One region of the Halomonas sp. KM072 genome, then DNA from elsewhere that is predicted to be linked to it. Evidence: predicted binding sites of a transcription regulator. Region 1 holds the regulator's gene; each other region holds the start of a gene.
The links. The regulator sigma-54, encoded in region 1, starts transcription at its own class of promoters, with help from an activator protein. The targets are predictions, from matches to a motif close to TGGCACNNNNNTTGCTNT.

Region 1 (2,190 bases):
AACCCTGGATATCTGCGATATTGCCTACATAGTTGGCGACGGACACATCATCGCCAGTGGAAACCCCCAGGAAATCCTCAATAACCAGAAGGTACGTGACGTCTATCTGGGCGCCGACTTCCGGCTTTAAACAATGGCCCACGAAGACATTTTATTTAGTGGCATGCTTATTGCACTTGCACCAAACGCAGACTCGCTCTAGGGTGGAGCTTTCTGATTAACGAGTGGTTCTCAGATGGTCATGAAAGCTTCTCTTCAACTGCGCATCGGCACACAGCTGACCATGACACCTCAGCTGCAGCAGGCCATTGCGCTGCTTCAGCTATCGACGCTGGACCTTCGTCAAGAAATTCAGCAGGCGCTGGATGCCAACCCCATGCTCGAGCAGGAAGATGAGTTTGGCGAACAGGCCGTCAGCGAGCCTCAGGAAGCCGAGTGGGCAGACAGCATCCCCAGCGAGCTTTCCGTAGACAGCGACTGGTCCGATACGTACCAGGACATGGGGAGCATGGGCGGCAGCAGCGAAGGCCCGGACTTCGAGCGTCAGGCGGCGGGGCAGAGCCTGCACGGTCACCTGCTTTGGCAATTGGCCATGACCGACTTCTCCTCCCGTGAACATGCCATCGCCGAAAGCCTCATCGATGCGCTGGATGCCAACGGCTACCTGACCCAGCCTCTCAACGACATTCGCGAGGGGCTCAAGGCACAAGGCCACGACGGCCTGAGCCAGCGCGAGGTCGAAAACACCCTGCTGCGCCTTCAGCAGTTCGAACCCACCGGAGTATTTGCCCGAGACCTGCGGGAGTGCCTGATGCTGCAGCTGGCCTCGCTGCCCGAAGACACCCCGCTGCTGATGCCTGCCAAACGCCTGGTACGCCAGTTTCTCGAAGCCCTTGGCAAGGACGACATGCGCTTGCTGAAGCGACGCCTGAGCCTCGACGACGAGCAGTTGGACGATGTCATCCGTTTAATTCGCAGCCTTGACCCCAGGCCTGGAAGCGCCTACGGCATCACCGACGACAGCTATGTCACGCCAGATCTGGTGGTACGCCACGATCACGAGGGCTGGCACCTGGAACTCAACCCGGAAGCGCTGCCTCGACTGCGTATTCAGCCCGACTACGCCAGTCTGATCAAACGCGCCGACAAGAGCCAGGACAACCAGTTTCTGAAAGAGCATCTCCAGGAGGCTCGCTGGCTGATCAAAAGCCTTTCGAGCCGCAATGACACCCTGCTGCGCGTGGGGCGCGAGATCATTGCTCGGCAGATCGGCTTTCTGGAGCATGGCGAAGAAGCCATGAAACCGCTGATTCTGGCCGATATCGCCGAAGCGGTGGAGATGCATGAGTCGACCATCTCGCGGGTCACTACCCAGAAATACATTCATACCCCGCGCGGGGTGTTCGAGCTCAAGTACTTCTTCTCCAGCCAAGTCAGCGGCCAGGAAGGTGGCGACAGCCATTCCAGCACGGCCATTCGAGCACGCATCAAGAAACTGATTCAGGACGAGCCTCCGGGCAAGCCACTCTCCGACAGCCGTCTGGTCACCCTGCTGGAAGCGGGCGGCATCACCGTGGCCCGCCGCACCGTGGCCAAGTACCGTGAGTCGATGGGTATACCTTCGTCGAGTGAGCGCCGTCGTTTACGCTAGTTAAACGCTCTCGCCCAACAAACTCTCGACGAGGGCTTTGCAATGGCCCAAAAAGGGTTACAATCGAAGTACAGTCCGATGGATAAGGAGCACGTCAATGCAAGTAAACATCACTGGTCATCACGTTGAACTGACTGACGCCTTGCGTGACTACGTAAACGAAAAGCTGGAACGCGTTGAACGTCACTACGACAACATCACGACCGTCCAGGTCACCTTATCTGTTGAAAAGGAGCGCCAGCAAGCCGCCTGCACCCTGCACGCAGCAGGAGCCGACCTTCATGCCGAAGCGCTGGACAACGACATGTACGCAGCCATTGACGCCCTGGCGGACAAAATCGACCGTCAGCTCGTAAAACACAAGGAAAAAGCACAAGCCCGCGCCCAAGGCGCTGGCGTGCGTTAACCCGATGATGTTGGAAACCATTCTCCCCCCGGAGCGCGTGCTGTACGACGTGCCCGGGGGCAGCAAAAAAAGGGTGCTGGAGTTTTTCAGCACCTTTATCGCTCAAAACACGCCCAGCCTGGATAGCCAGGAA
Region 2 (2,190 bases), 1.2 Mb from region 1:
AGCCCCAGCGTTTCATCTGGGTCAGGATCCAGACGGCCATGGAGTGCCAGGGGAAGGGGTCGAAGTCGATCCGTTCCGGCACGTTCTGAACATTGCCCAGGCCATCGGCAAAGCGCCCTGTCAGCACCTGCTCGATCACCGTGACCGGCTGGTTCAGGTAGTTGGTCGGGGCAATGGCCTCGGCGATTTCCGAACGGTTGGCTGGGTCGGAAGAGTATTGGGTGGCATCGATGATCGCCCGCAGCAGCGCGCCGTAGGTGTTGGGGTTTTGCTGGGCAAAGCGAGCGCTGGTGGCAAAGGCGCAGCACGGGTGGCCGTCCCAGATCTCCTTGGTGAGCAGGTGGATGAAGCCGATGCGTTCGAACACGGCGCGCTGATTGAACGGGTCGGGGGAGAGAAACCCATCGATGTTGCCCGCGCGCAGGTTGGCGACCATTTCGGGGGGCGGAATGACGCGAATCTGAATGTCCTGATCCGGGTCCAGGCCATGCTCGGCCACGTAGTAGCGCAGCAGGAAGTTGTGCATGGAGTACTCGAAGGGCACACCGAAGGTGAAGCCTTTCCACTGCTGCGGGTCACGCTTGTCCTGGTGGTCGTTGTGCAGCACGATGGCTTGCCCATTGACGTTCTCGATGGCAGGCGTCACGAAGGCCCGCTGGGTCGAGCCTGCCCCCAGGCTCATAGCCAGCGGCATGGGGGAGAGCATGTGGGCGGCATCGTACCGGTCGTTCAGCGAGTTATCGCGAATCAGCGCCCAGCCCGCGGTCTTGATCACATTGACGTTCAGGCCGTAACGCTCATAAAACCCCATGGGGTGGGCCATGATGATGGGCGTGGCGCAGGTGATCGGAATGAAGCCGATGTCCAGCTCGGTTTTCTCCAGCGGGCCCAAGCTCTCCTTGACCGCCGCCTTGATCGACTCCATGGGCAGCAATGTGGCCAGGGCTGCCGCCGTGGTGCCGCCACCCACCAGCTTCATGAATTGCCGGCGGTGCATGTCGCTATGGCCAAAGATGCCACGAACCAGCGCGCTCTCCACGACCCGGTCCATGATCTGTTCGGCATTGCTGGGCGGCGCTTCGCCACCGGCCAGGGTGGCCTGATGGGAAGATACGCTGGGGCGGGCAGGGTGGCACTGGTGGCAATCACACTGGCTGCCATGGATCAGCGATTGACGGTGATCGAAAGGGTTGCCGAGACTGCTGTGGTCATTGTTCTCTTTCATGGGCGTTCACCTCTCAGGAGCAAATGGGCTTCTAGCTGCGCCGTCTTGGTGCGAAACAGAGCGTTGCGGCACTGTTTCGGTAGTGCGACTTGTGTGCCACAACTGTCTGTTTTGTTTAAAGATTCATAAATTCAATAAGTTGTGGTGTTTGGTGGAATCTTGGAGGCCATGCTTGAAAACAACGATTTTTCGTTAATAACGATATTTCGTTGTTTAAATGACGAAATATCGTTATTGGCCCGTTGTTTGTATGGGTAGTGGGTATGTCGCCGCCATCGCCAGGAGATGCAGATGCCCCCCATGCCCATGACGACCGAGCCGTTGATGAGCGAGCCGTCGCTCAAGCTCATGGCCAGCCATGCCCCGCTGGCCATGCTGGTGATCGACCCGCTGGCCGATGAGCTGGTGGCTGCCAATGCGGCGGCCTGCCAACTGTTGATGCTGGAAGAGGGCGATTGGCGGGCGTCTCCGTTCAGCCATCGGTTGAGTGCCTCCTTGCCGCTGTGGGTCAGCTTTACCGATGAGGTATTGACTACCGGGCAGGCGTGGTCGGATGACCTGGTGGTGCTGGACAGCGTGCGTCAGCCACGCCGGGTAGAAGTCTTCGGTGAGCGTTTGCCGGACACCCCGCGGCTGTTGTTGACCCTGATCGACCGGCAGAAGGCCGAGCAGCGGCGCGCCCGGGCCGAGCTGGGGCGTCAGCATCGCCAGGGGGATGTAGGGTGGCAGCGCGTCGAGCAGGTGTTCGAGCGAATCGAAAGGCAGAACCAGCTGATTCTCAGCGCTGCCGGAGAGGGCATCTACGGGCTGGATGCGCAGGGCAGAACCACTTTCGTCAATCCAGCGGCCGAGCGCATTCTGGGCTGGAGCACCGAGGATATGGTGGGCCACGATGCGCATTTGATGTTTCACCACACCCATGCCGATGGCTCGCATTTCCCGGTGCAGCAGTGCCCCATTCATGC
Region 3 (2,190 bases), 1.9 Mb from region 1:
AGCGGTGGTTCAGCCGAGTCAGGCAGGCTTCCACCAGCACGGGAATATCTTCGCGGCGCTCGCGCAGCGGGGGCAGCGTGATGGGGATGACGTTCAGACGATAGTAGAGGTCCAGCCTGAACAGGCCGGTTTCGACGCGTTTGGCCAAGTCCTGATTGGTCGCCACGACCAGCCGGAAGTTGACGCGACGAGCCCGCGTGTCGCCCAACCGGGTCAGGCTGCCATCCTGAATCACTTTCAGCAGTTTGGTCTGCATCAGCAGCGGCAGCTCGCCAATTTCATCCAGAAACAGCGTGCCCCCTTCGGCCTGCTCCAGCAGTCCGGCCTTGCCTTGCCGCGCGGCACCGCTGAAGGCGCCGGGCTGGTAGCCGAACATCTCCGACTCGAACAGGTTTTCCGGGATCGCCGCGCAGTTGACCTCGATGAACGGGCCATGATGGCGCTCGCTCCAGCGGTGGAGCTGCTTGGCAAAGGCCGTCTTGCCCACGCCAGACTCCCCCAGCATCAGCACGTTGGCATCCGATGGTGCCACGCGCTTGAGCAACAGGGCGATTTCCCGCATCACATGGCTTCTGACCTGAAGGTGGTCCAGCGCGTCATCCAGCGCTTGCTCTTCGGCATCGGGGGCGGCCTGGCTGCGTTTCAAGTGTTCACTAAAACGTTTTTGCAACAGAGCGTATTCGTCCTGCAGCAGCTGAAGGTCGGTCAAATCCCGTGAGCGGCTGACAATGCGCTCCAGCTTGCCGTTGACGAACACGGGGTAGGCTTCGGCAATGACGCGGCGGCCCGTGCCGGTGATTTGCATTAGCTGAGCGGGCTGGCGAGTGCGGATGACTTCCATGGTGATGGACGGTTTCAGAACACCGGTGGCCTGGAGCTGTTGAACGCTGCTGGAAAGCAGCTCCTCCCGTGATACGCCGTATACCGCCTCGGCGCCGGGGCTGATATCCATAATCTGACCGTCGCCGCTGACGATAAAGAAGTGGTCATTGGCGGTTTCCACGATGGTTTGCAGTACGCGCCTGTCGATTTCACTCATGCGTCCCTCCTTATCTACCGCACCCGCTTTTGTATCGTTGGATGAACAGGACGATGCAAATATGACTCATTGATTCATTTTTGCATCGTTTCATTGGCATTGCGATTCATTTTTGCATCGATGGGGCGGTAAACCCCCCTATTTATCAGCGCAGGTGACTTGGCATGGTCTGTGCAGTGGTCTGTGTATTGATCTGTGCATCAACGATGCATGAGCGGTATGAGCTGGATAAATCGCTGAAGCGCTTGGCCCGTCAGGCTGGCCACAATAAATCCAAGGAGAGAACGATGTCGGAATTCAATCAGCCGCTGGGCGGCAACACCATGCCGCGCTTTGCAGGCCCTGCCACCATGATGCGCCTGCCCACGCAACAGAGCGCAGCAGGGTTGGACGCGGCGTTCATCGGCATTCCCATGGATATCGGCACCTCCAATCGCCCGGGTACCCGCCTGGGGCCACGCCAGATTCGCGATGAGTCGCGCATGTTGCGCCCCTACAACATGGCCACGGGGGCGGCTCCCTTCGAGCGGCTTCAGGTCGCCGATATCGGTGACGTGCCCATCAACACCTTTCACCTGCCGAAAAGCGTCGACATCATCACCGCCTTCTACGACGACGTGCTGAAGCATGACTGCATTCCTCTCACGCTGGGGGGCGAGCACACGCTGACGCTGCCGATTCTACGCGCCATGGCCAAAAAGCACGGCCCGGTGGGCTTGATCCATATCGATGCCCATGCGGATGTGAATGAGCACATGTTCGGTGAGCCCATTGCCCATGGCACGCCGTTCCGCCGCGCCCAGGAGGAAGGGCTGCTGGCTCATAACAAGGTCGTGCAAATCGGCCTGCGTGGAACCGGCTATGCCCCGGAAGATTTCGACTGGTGCCGCAAGCAGGGTTTCCGCGTAGTGCCCGCCGAGGAGTGCTGGTACCGCTCGCTGGCGCCACTGATGGCTGAAGTGCGTGAGCAAATGGGCGATACCCCGGTGTACATCAGTTTCGACATCGATGGTCTGGACCCTTCGGTCGCCCCCGGTACCGGCACGGTGGAAATGGGCGGGCTGACCTCTGCTCAAGGGCTGGAAATCGTGCGTGGTGCCGCTGGCTTGAACATCGTGGGCGGGGACCTGGTCGAGGTGTCGCCGCCGTAC
Region 4 (2,190 bases), 1.7 Mb from region 1:
ACACCACCCTCGGGATGAACTTCACTGGCGTCAGCTACTACGACGGCCAGGCGTTTATGGTGGCCAGCGACCTCGGCGTACAGAGCGCAAAAGAACTGGATGGGGCGGCTGTTTGCACTCAGTCAGGCACCACCAGCGAACTGAACCTGTCCGACTACTTCAGAATCCACGGCATGACCTACGATGCCGTGGTCTTCGACTCTCCCGAGCAGTCGATTGCCGGGTTCGAAGCAGGCCGCTGCGACGTGCTGAGCTCCGATGCCTCGCAGCTCTACGCCCAGCGCATTCAACTGGCCGACCCCAATATGGCCGTGGTGCTACCGGAGATCATCTCCAAAGAGCCGCTGGGCCCCGCCGTGCGCCAAGGGGATGACCAGTGGTTCAACATCGTGAAGTGGTCGCTATTTGCCATGCTGAATGCCGAAGAGCTGGGCGTCAGTCAAGCCAACGTGGATGAGCAGCTAAGCTCAGAAAATCCCGATGTGATGCGTTTGCTCGGCCAAGATGGTGATTTTGGCGAAGCCATGGGCCTACAGCCGGACTGGGCTTACCAAATCGTCAAACAGGTAGGTAACTACGCGGATATTTATGATCGCAACGTGGGCACAGGCTCTGATTTTAAGATTGCACGAGGCTTAAACGCGCTCTGGAAAGATGGCGGCATTCAGTACGCGCCGCCCATTCGCTAACACGCTAAGCGACTAGCCACCGACCTCCGCCAGCGGCTGCGCACCAAAAAAGCGCATGGCGTAGCTGCTGGCCTACTTTTTTGCACCACTACCTTCGTCAAATCCGCTGATTTTACGTTGAAAAGCGCTGAATTTGACGGCATATCTTTCTTGGCACCTTCCTTGCTAGCTTTTAGGCATGCATCGACATGCATAACGACACTAAATCGAGGAAGGGGAACACACATGGTTAACAAAAAACACCTGGTACTGCTTGCCTCTGCGGGTGCAATTACGCTGGCCGGTATCGCTACCGCGCAAGCGAACACATTAGAAGAAACGCGCTCTCGCGGTGCCGTACAGTGTGGCGTTAGTGATGGCTTGCCAGGTTTTTCCGCGCCGGACGATAGCGGCGAATGGCAAGGTCTCGATGTTGACGTATGCCGTGCCGTGGCCGCCGCCGTACTGGGCGATGCGGACGCCGTTAACTACATTTCCCTGAACGCCGTTGAGCGTTTCACCGCGCTGCAGTCCGGCGAAGTGGATGTCCTTTCTCGTAACACCACCTGGACGACCACCCGTGACACCACGCTAGGCCTAAACTTCACCGGGGTGACCTTCTACGACGGCCAAGGTTTCTTGGTGTCTCGTGACCTGGGTATTTCCAGTGCTTCGGAGCTGGATGGCGCGGCAATTTGTATTCAATCAGGCACCACTACCGAGCTGAACCTGGCGGACTACTTCCGTGCCAACGGCATGGAGTTCGACCCCATCGTTTTCGATACCTCCGAGCAAACGGTAGGCGGCTTCCAGGCTGGCCGCTGTGACGTACTAACCTCTGACACCTCTCAGCTGGCCGCACTGCGCATCCAACTGGACGACCCCGCTTCTGCAATGATTCTGCCCGACGTCATCTCCAAGGAGCCGCTGGGCCCCGTGGTACGTCAGGGTGACGACCTGTGGTTCAACATCGTCAAGTGGTCTCTGTTCGCCATGATCAACGGTGAAGAGTACGGCGTGACCAGCGAGAACGCTGAAGAGATGCTCAGCTCTGAGAACCCGGACGTAGCTCGTCTACTCGGCCAGGACGGCAACTATGGTGAAGGCATGGGTCTTGAAGCCGACTGGGCTTACAACATCCTGAGCCAAGTAGGTAACTACGGTGAAAGCTTCGAACGTAACGTCGGCATGGATTCACCGCTGGAAATCGAACGGGGCGTCAACGCTCTGTGGAACCAGGGCGGCTTCCAGTACGCACCGCCGATTCGCTAAGCGTCTCGCTTGACCCCGGCCCGCCGGCCCTTGCCATCAACACTCAAGGGTATCGGCGGGCCATTTGATTGACCTTCCGTGTAGCGGAGACGCCATCCATGTCCGTAAGACCTAACGCTCGCCCCGTTGGCCAAAAGCCACCGTTCTGGCGAGACCGCGCAAAGCGTGCGCTGATCTTTCAGTTTTTACTCATTGCTGCCGTTATTGCGTTTCTGTTCTATACCGTCGGTAATGTTCAAGACAACCTATC

Region 2: a site for sigma-54 is predicted at 1,307-1,324, ahead of RVM26_RS10100 (CmpA/NrtA family ABC transporter substrate-binding protein). Genes of this name have one in related genera too.
Region 3: a site for sigma-54 is predicted at 1,200-1,217, ahead of speB (agmatinase). Genes of this name have one in related genera too.
Region 4: a site for sigma-54 is predicted at 841-858, ahead of RVM26_RS14720 (amino acid ABC transporter substrate-binding protein). Genes of this name have one in related genera too.

Annotation. Positions count from the first base shown of each region.
Region 1 is NZ_CP136132.1:928,230-930,419, reverse strand. Features, by position in the region: gene lptB (LPS export ABC transporter ATP-binding protein) at 1-130, shown strand, start outside; gene RVM26_RS04180 (RNA polymerase factor sigma-54) at 236-1,651, shown strand; gene hpf (ribosome hibernation-promoting factor, HPF/YfiA family) at 1,749-2,057, shown strand; gene ptsN (PTS sugar transporter subunit IIA) at 2,062-2,190, shown strand, end outside.
Region 2 is NZ_CP136132.1:2,125,556-2,127,745, reverse strand. Features, by position in the region: gene RVM26_RS10100 (CmpA/NrtA family ABC transporter substrate-binding protein) at 1-1,225, opposite strand, end outside; gene RVM26_RS10095 (sigma 54-interacting transcriptional regulator) at 1,526-2,190, shown strand, end outside.
Region 3 is NZ_CP136132.1:2,797,874-2,800,063, reverse strand. Features, by position in the region: gene RVM26_RS13255 (sigma-54 interaction domain-containing protein) at 1-1,039, opposite strand, end outside; gene speB (agmatinase) at 1,327-2,190, shown strand, end outside.
Region 4 is NZ_CP136132.1:3,115,618-3,117,807, forward strand. Features, by position in the region: gene RVM26_RS14715 (amino acid ABC transporter substrate-binding protein) at 1-689, shown strand, start outside; gene RVM26_RS14720 (amino acid ABC transporter substrate-binding protein) at 915-1,940, shown strand; gene RVM26_RS14725 (amino acid ABC transporter permease) at 2,039-2,190, shown strand, end outside.